2 regions of the Tatumella ptyseos genome follow, and region 2 is predicted to be linked to the other one. Evidence: predicted binding sites of a transcription regulator. Region 2 holds the regulator's gene; the other holds the start of a gene.

Region 1 (3,787 bases), 150 kb from region 2:
CCACCGGATAAGCTACAACCGCCCAATACGACTGCCGCAATGGCATCCAATTCGTACCCCGTTCCTGCGGTGGGCTGCGCTGAGGAGAGGCGAGCAACTTCAATTGTCCCCGCCAGAGCTGCCAAGGCGCCGCAAAGGGCATAGACGGTGATTTTTATGCGAGTAACATTGATTCCTGAAAGTCGGGTAGCGGCCTCATTACCGCCCAGTGCGTAAATGTAGCGACCCAAACGGGTATGATTGAGCAGATACCATGCGGCAATAAAGACAACCGCCATAATCCACACGGGTACCGGCACACCGAACAACTGCCCAATACCGATCAGGCTGAAATGATCGCTATTATCGCTAAATCCGGTACTGATCGGGCTACCGTCGGTAAAGACCATGGTCGCACCACGGAGTAACAGCATCATGACTAAGGTTGCGATAAAAGCTTGGACCTTCCCCCACGCAATCACTATCCCCGTTACACCACCGATGAGCCCCCCGGCGATTAAGGCTGCGCTAACGGCTAGTAGTGCATTAACCTCATGACCGATTAACGACGCGACTAAGGCACCAGTGAAGGCCAGTAAGGAGCCGACCGATAGATCGATACCTGCAGCCAGAATCACCAAGGTCATCCCCACCGCCATAATGGCGTTGACGGAGGTCTGCTGTAAGATATTGAAGAGGTTCGCTAGGGTGAAAAAATTACTACTTTGCGTTGCGACTACCGCAATTAATAGCAGTAGTGCGATAAAGGATTTTTGCTCGCGAATACCGTGCCATAACGAGCGTTTAACTATCGGGTTGGCGGTGGTGGGATTCATATGACTAACTCCTCGCTATGCTGCTTGCCGACGGCGGCTGCCATCAGTTTTTCTTGTGTCGCCTGTTGCCGAGTAAACTCGCCACTCATACGCCCTTCGTGCATGACCAAAATACGGTCACTCATCCCTAACACTTCTGGCATTTCCGAGGAGACTATGATGATGCTCAACCCTTGTGCTTTACACTGGTTAATAAGCTGGTAAATCTCTTTTTTTGCCCCCACATCTACGCCGCGCGTCGGTTCATCGAGGATCAAGACTTTCGGTTTCGTCATTAATCCTCGTGCAATAGAAACCTTTTGTTGGTTCCCTCCCGACAACAAGCCGATAGTCTTATCCATTGAGTCGGTTTTAATATTGAATAAGCGAATAAAGTCCCCAACAGTGAGGCGTTCTTCGTGGTGTTTCAATCGTCCGCCATAACCTGAGAAGTAAGGCAGGGCGGTGAGTGACATGTTGTGCTTAATCGACATTCCGAGTACCAGTCCTTCCCGCTTACGGTCTTCGGAAATGTAGACAATGCCTTGTTTTAGTCCCTGCTGTGGGGTTCGCACATGGATCGGCTGTTGATTCAAGTACAGTTCGCCTGCAGATATAGGGTGGGCGCCGTAGATCATTTTCATTAGCTCAGTACGCCCCGACCCCATCAACCCGGATATACCAAGGATCTCGCCGCTGCGTAACGTAAAGCTAATATCATGGATACCAGGACCGCATAGCTGCTTGACCGATAAACGTATCGCGCCAGGCGCTTTATCAAGATGGGGGTATTGATCCTCAAGCTTTCGACCCACCATCAGTTCAATTAAGCGTTCTTCATCAATATCGTCGATGGGATATTCGCCAATAAACCGGCCATCTCGAAAAACGGTAACATCGTCGCAGATATCAAAAATTTCTTTCATACGGTGAGAGATATAGACGATGCCACACCCTTGGGCGGTTAATTCATTAATCACCTCGAACAGGGCGAGGGTTTCTGTATCGGTCAAAGCATCTGTCGGCTCGTCCATCACGATCACTTTCGACTGATAGCTCAATACTTTCGCGATTTCGACCATCTGTTGATCGCCAATCGATAAGCTATCCACCAAGACTTTGCTGGAAAAACGGAGCTTTAGTCGGGCTAGTAACCGATCGGCCTCGCGATACAGTGTTTTCCAATCGATACGTCCAAAGGCAAGCCGCGGCTCTCGGCCAAGAAAAATATTCTCAGCCACTGTCAAGGTACCAATTAGGTTAAGCTCTTGATGGATAATACCGATACCGGCTTCCTGTGACTGTTTCGGGCCAGAAAAGACCGTCTCTTTCCCTAACCATTGGCAAGTTCCAGCATCCTTTTGGTAAATACCCGTCATAATTTTCATCATGGTCGACTTACCGGCGCCATTCTCGCCCACTAAAGCCATGACGCGTCCGGCCTTGACGCAGAGTGAAGCATCATCCAGCGCTTTAACTCCTGGAAACGATTTTTCAATATGGGTAAGGGCCAAGAGACATTGAGTTTCCATCTTAAAAAGTGACTCCCGCCGTAAAGATCACATTGGCATAAGGCGTACATTCCCCCGTACGAATGACGGCGCGCGACTGATGGGTGAGCGATTTAAACTGCTCATGGGAGAGGTAGAAAATCTCTATCGGTTGTCCCTGCTCGACTGACACTCGTTCAATTAATGCCAGCAACTGCTGATGGGCCTGAGGATTATGCTCAACGATCTCGTCGGCAATATGTGCCGCTTGAATCTGCATCGCGTTAGCAACCACTTCGCTCACTTGTCGAAAGCTAGGGACACCTTGGGTCAACGCCAGTTCAATACGGGGAAGCCCTGACGGGATAGGAAGTCCTGCATCGGCAATCGTTAGCGTCTCAAAATGACCGAGTTGCGTGACAAGATGGGCAATATCGGGATGTAAAAGATGACCTTTGTTCATACTTCGCTCCTCAGCGAAACGTTTCGCTGGCAGTAGCATGAACTAAGCCCGATCGCTCGCTCAATGGCGTAATAAGAAAAACGTGATAGCCATCGAATCGATTCGCTGAAACAGTGATATACACCAAATAATTAATGTAACGCTGTAAATCATTACTGGAATAAATGTTTAGACGATCGGCTTTTGACCTAAGCCCTTCGATAAAGATGGGGATCCCCACTGCCTAAGGAAGACAGTGGGGGAAAGGATTAACTAAAGACCATTCCACCGTCGATCAATAGCGATTGTCCGGTCATATAATTAGCGTCCGGACTAGCAAGGTAGGAGACACAGGCCGCGACATCCTCGGCTTCAGATAAGCGTCCCAAGGTAATACGTTTTGCAAACTGCTCCGTTCCGTAGCCTTCGGGTTGCCCCGCTGCCGCTGAAATCTCTTTATCAATCCGTTGCCACATCGGCGTTTTCACTATGCCTGGGCAATAGGCGTTAACGGTAATCCCTAGCGGAGCCAAATCACGAGCAGCGGTTTGGGTTAACCCTCTCACGGCAAACTTACTGGAACTGTACACCGCAAGCTCTGGATTCCCTACGTGGCCAGCCTGAGAGGAAGCATTGATAATTTTTCCCCCATGGCCGAGTTGCTTAAATGCCTCGATAGCCGCCTGCATCCCCCAAATAACACCCTTCACATTGATGTTATAGACCTTGTCGACAATATCCTCAGTGATCGACTCAATAGGCGTTGATGGGGCAATCCCAGCATTATTGACAATGACATCGAAGCCCCCAAACGTCTGCTGCGCTTGCTGTACCGCAGCGAACACCTGCGCGCGATCGGCTACGTCGGCCTGAATCGCCAAGGTCTTTCCCCCCGCTTGTTCAATTTTCTTACTGACGCGGGTAGCGGCCTGCACATCAAGATCCACCACCGCGACAGCAAACCCATCACGGGACAACCGTAATGCAATCGCTTCACCTATACCCTGTCCTGCCCCTGTCACTACTGCCACTTTATGCTTCATCTTATTATCCTTCTTAGA
Region 2 (3,787 bases):
ATACCTACGATGAAGCCGTCCCTTGGAAACAAGTTCCCGGAACCTTCACACCATGGCAAGCGCTCCCTGAAAAGACAGATGTTTTATTCTACGAGGGATTACATGGCGCGGTGGTTACTGAAGAGCATAACGTTGCCGATTTAGTGGATTTGTTAGTCGGAGTCGTACCCATTGTAAACTTAGAATGGATTCAGAAGTTAATACGAGATATGCAAGAGCGGAGTCATTCTCGCGAAGCAGTAATGGACTCAGTGATTCGCTCTATGGAAGATTACGTTAACTACATCACGCCGCAGTTCTCTCGTACCCACATTAACTTTCAGCGCGTCCCGATGGTCGATACCTCTAACCCCTTTGCGGCTCATGCGATTCCTTCAATGGATGAGAGCTTAGTGGTGATCCATCTTCGCGGTGTGGAAGAGATTAACTACCCTTATCTCCTCGCCATGATCCAAGGATCTTTTATCTCCGCCATGAACACCTTGGTAGTCCCCGGCGGAAAAATGGGCTTGGCGATGGAACTTATCTTGACACCAGTCATTAAAAAACTAGCTGAAAAGCGCCAACAGACCTTGTTAACAAGCCAATGCTAAACGATAACTATCTCGTGACTATGGGTGATTTCTACTGCTTGTTCCAACATAAGTGCTACTGAGCAGTATTTTTCCGCGGAAAGGGAAACCGCCCGCTCGACCACTTTATCGGTCAATGTCTTTCCCGTCACAATGAAATGCAGATTAATGTGGGTGAAAAGTCGCGGCGCCTCATCACGGCGAGTTGAGGTTAATTTAACTTCACATCCTAGAACCTCATGGCGACCTTTTTCTAATATCGACACCACATCAATTGCACTACAAGTTCCCGCCGACATTAGGACCATTTCCATTGGGCTCGGTCCTTTTTCGCCGCGATTACCATCCATGACGACTTGGTGCCCTGAAGCCGATTCTGCGACAAAACAAAGCCCATCGACCCACTTTACTTTCGCTTCCACTCCTATGCCTCCGGTTTCAGAATTTGTAAGCTAAGATACTCTGAGGTGGATTAATTCGCAAACCTCTCATTTGGACTCATACAATACAAGACAGTGACGCTAACCTGTGCTAAAAACAGGGAAAGGATTATTTATTTCGTTAATCCCAAGATAAAATACCTCGGAATAGGCTAAGGTACTTTTATCGCCCAATAAAAAAAGAAATGGCACTTGATGCTTTCATAAGGGTCACAAAAGTGGCTCACCCTGGTTTCATCCAGGTTCGATTACAATAGAGGATAGAAGCGAATGGTTCTTGGTAAACCACAAACAGACCCTACATTAGAATGGTTCCTCTCCCATTGCCATATTCATAAGTATCCGTCAAAAAGCACCTTGATCCATCAAGGTGAAAAAGCAGAGACGCTTTATTACATTGTTAAAGGTTCTGTCGCGGTACTGATTAAAGATGAAGAAGGCAAAGAGATGATCCTTTCTTACCTTAATCAGGGCGATTTTATTGGTGAGCTTGGCTTATTTGAAGAAGGACAAGAGCGTAGTGCTTGGGTCAGAGCTAAGTCCGCGTGTGAAGTCGCTGAAATTTCCTACAAAAAATTTCGCCAATTGATACAGGTAAATCCGGAAATTCTTATCCGCCTTTCAGCACAGATGGCACGACGCCTACAGGTCACTTCAGAGAAAGTCGGTAACTTAGCCTTCTTGGACGTCACCGGTCGTATTGCGCAAACTCTGCTGCATCTTGCTCACCAACCCGATGCGATGACGCACCCTGATGGGATGCAAATAAAAATTACCCGTCAAGAAATTGGGCAGATCGTCGGATGTTCACGCGAAACCGTTGGACGCATTCTCAAGATGTTAGAAGATCAAAACCTAATTTCGGCCCATGGTAAAACTATCGTAGTGTACGGCACACGCTAATCGGTGCAGAAGGCAGGGAGCTACCCTGCCTTTTACCGATCACTATCATTCATATAACAAATTGCAGTGGCAATGCTACGTCGACTTATTTATCACCCTGAAGTAAATTATGCTTTCCGCCAAACGTTAGTGCTCTGTCTACCGATCGCACTAGGCTGGCTGTTAGGCGATCTCCACTCAGGCTTACTTTTTTCTTTAGTCCCATCCTGCTGTAATCTGGCTGGATTAGATACTCCACATAAACGCTTTTTTAAACGTCTCGTCGTGGGGGGATTACTTTTCGCCTGCAGCAGCTTTTTGCTTCTTTGGTGTTTAGCGCAGCACTATCCCTTACCGCTCTTTCTATTCGCGTTACCATTAATCATCGGGGTGACGGGGGAGATTAGTCCATTACACGGCCGGCTCTTACCTGCCTCACTGGTGGCAGCTGTGCTGTCGATTAGCCTAGCTGGACGCATGCCGATATGGGGCCCTCCCTTACTCTATCTAGGTGGGACAGTTTGGTATGGCGTGTTCAATTGGGCTTGGTTTAAGTTCTCGCAAGCTCAGCAACTTCGTGAAACACTCAGTTTGCTTTATCGCGAATTGGGAAACTACTGCGAGCATAAATATCACCGTATCTTTAGTGCAGATGACTCTCCCGAAAGCTTACAGGACCTTCTCAAGCGCCAACAGAAAGTGATTGACCTGATTACTCAATGCTATCAACAATTACATATGTTACCGGCAGCGAGAAACCGTAATGACCGGTTCCTGATTCGCTATTTTTTGATGGCTCAAGATATTCAAGAGCATATTACGATTAGCTTGAATCAGCCGGAGGAAATCAAAAAACTTTGCCACGATAGTTTTGGTAGGGAAATTTTAAATTGGAATGCGAATACTGTCACGGCACAACTCCACCGCTTAGCTGACGATATTTTATACCACCAATTTGTGAAGCCTTTTTCAATGAGTAAGCAAATTTCAGCATTGGAAAAACTGGCTCAACAATTTCCCCACAATCCGGTCCCCCAATTTTGCTTTTATCACTTTACGCGAATTGCTCGAGTCTTACAGAATGAGAAACCTCTGTATCAACGTGACCTGATGCGCGATAGGCAGCGCCGTTTACCTTTATTACCCGCCTTAAAAAGTTATTTATCGCTGAAATCAACTGCCTTACGTTCCGCTGCACGTTTCTCGATCATGTTGATGTGTGGTGGAATCGTCGGTATAGCGCTCAATATGCCCAAACCTTATTGGATTTTGATGACTATCGTATTCGTGAGTCAAAATAACTATAGCGCTACACGGGTACGTATACAGCACCGGGCATTAGGAACTTTTGCTGGATTAATCATTGCGGCAATTACCCTCAATCTCCATGCACCTGAGTCTTGGATACTAATCATCATGTTACTGATTACCTTTTTCAGTAACTTGTTCAATCGCCAATATTATGGCTGGGCGACGATTGGATTTACGGTGACGGCAGTTTATTCACTGCAACTGCTTTCCTTAAACGGGCACCAATTTCTTGTTCCTCGTTTATTAGATACCTTACTCGGCTGCTTAATCGCCTTCGGGGGCACGCTTTGGTTATGGCCACAATGGCAGAGTGCGCTGTTACGCGATAATACTTTGGATGTGCTCAATGCCTATCAACAAGCCCTAAAAGTATTGCTAGGCCCAGAGCAGAAGGATGAGGTTTTTGAAGCCGCGCGTGTAGAGGCAAACCAAAAACATAACGCGCTATTTAACGCCCTTAATCAAGCCATGCAGGAGCCTGGTTTCGATGATGAATATCTTGAAGAGATGCATTTATGGGTTAGCCATAGCCAGTACATCGTCGAACATATTAATGAGCTTACTGCTTTAGCCCGTGAGCAC

What was found. Region 2 encodes CRP, which controls carbon source genes, mostly activating them, when cyclic AMP is high. Its sites were predicted from a motif close to ATGTGANNNNNNTCACAT; they were not measured.
Region 1: rbsD (D-ribose pyranase) is a predicted target of CRP. The motif match lies at 2,859-2,876, and genes of this name have one in related genera.

What each region holds. Positions count from the first base shown of each region.
Region 1 is NZ_CP130649.1:3,135,058-3,138,844, reverse strand. Features, by position in the region: gene rbsC (ribose ABC transporter permease) at 1-815, opposite strand, end outside; gene rbsA (ribose ABC transporter ATP-binding protein RbsA) at 812-2,326, opposite strand; gene rbsD (D-ribose pyranase) at 2,328-2,747, opposite strand; gene QJR74_RS14790 ((S)-acetoin forming diacetyl reductase) at 2,996-3,769, opposite strand; gene alsS (acetolactate synthase AlsS) at 3,783-3,787, opposite strand, start outside.
Region 2 is NZ_CP130649.1:72,138-75,924, reverse strand. Features, by position in the region: gene QJR74_RS00385 (phosphoribulokinase) at 1-593, shown strand, start outside; gene QJR74_RS00380 (OsmC family protein) at 590-994, opposite strand; gene crp (cAMP-activated global transcriptional regulator CRP) at 1,283-1,915, shown strand; gene QJR74_RS00370 (YccS/YhfK family putative transporter) at 1,988-3,787, shown strand, end outside.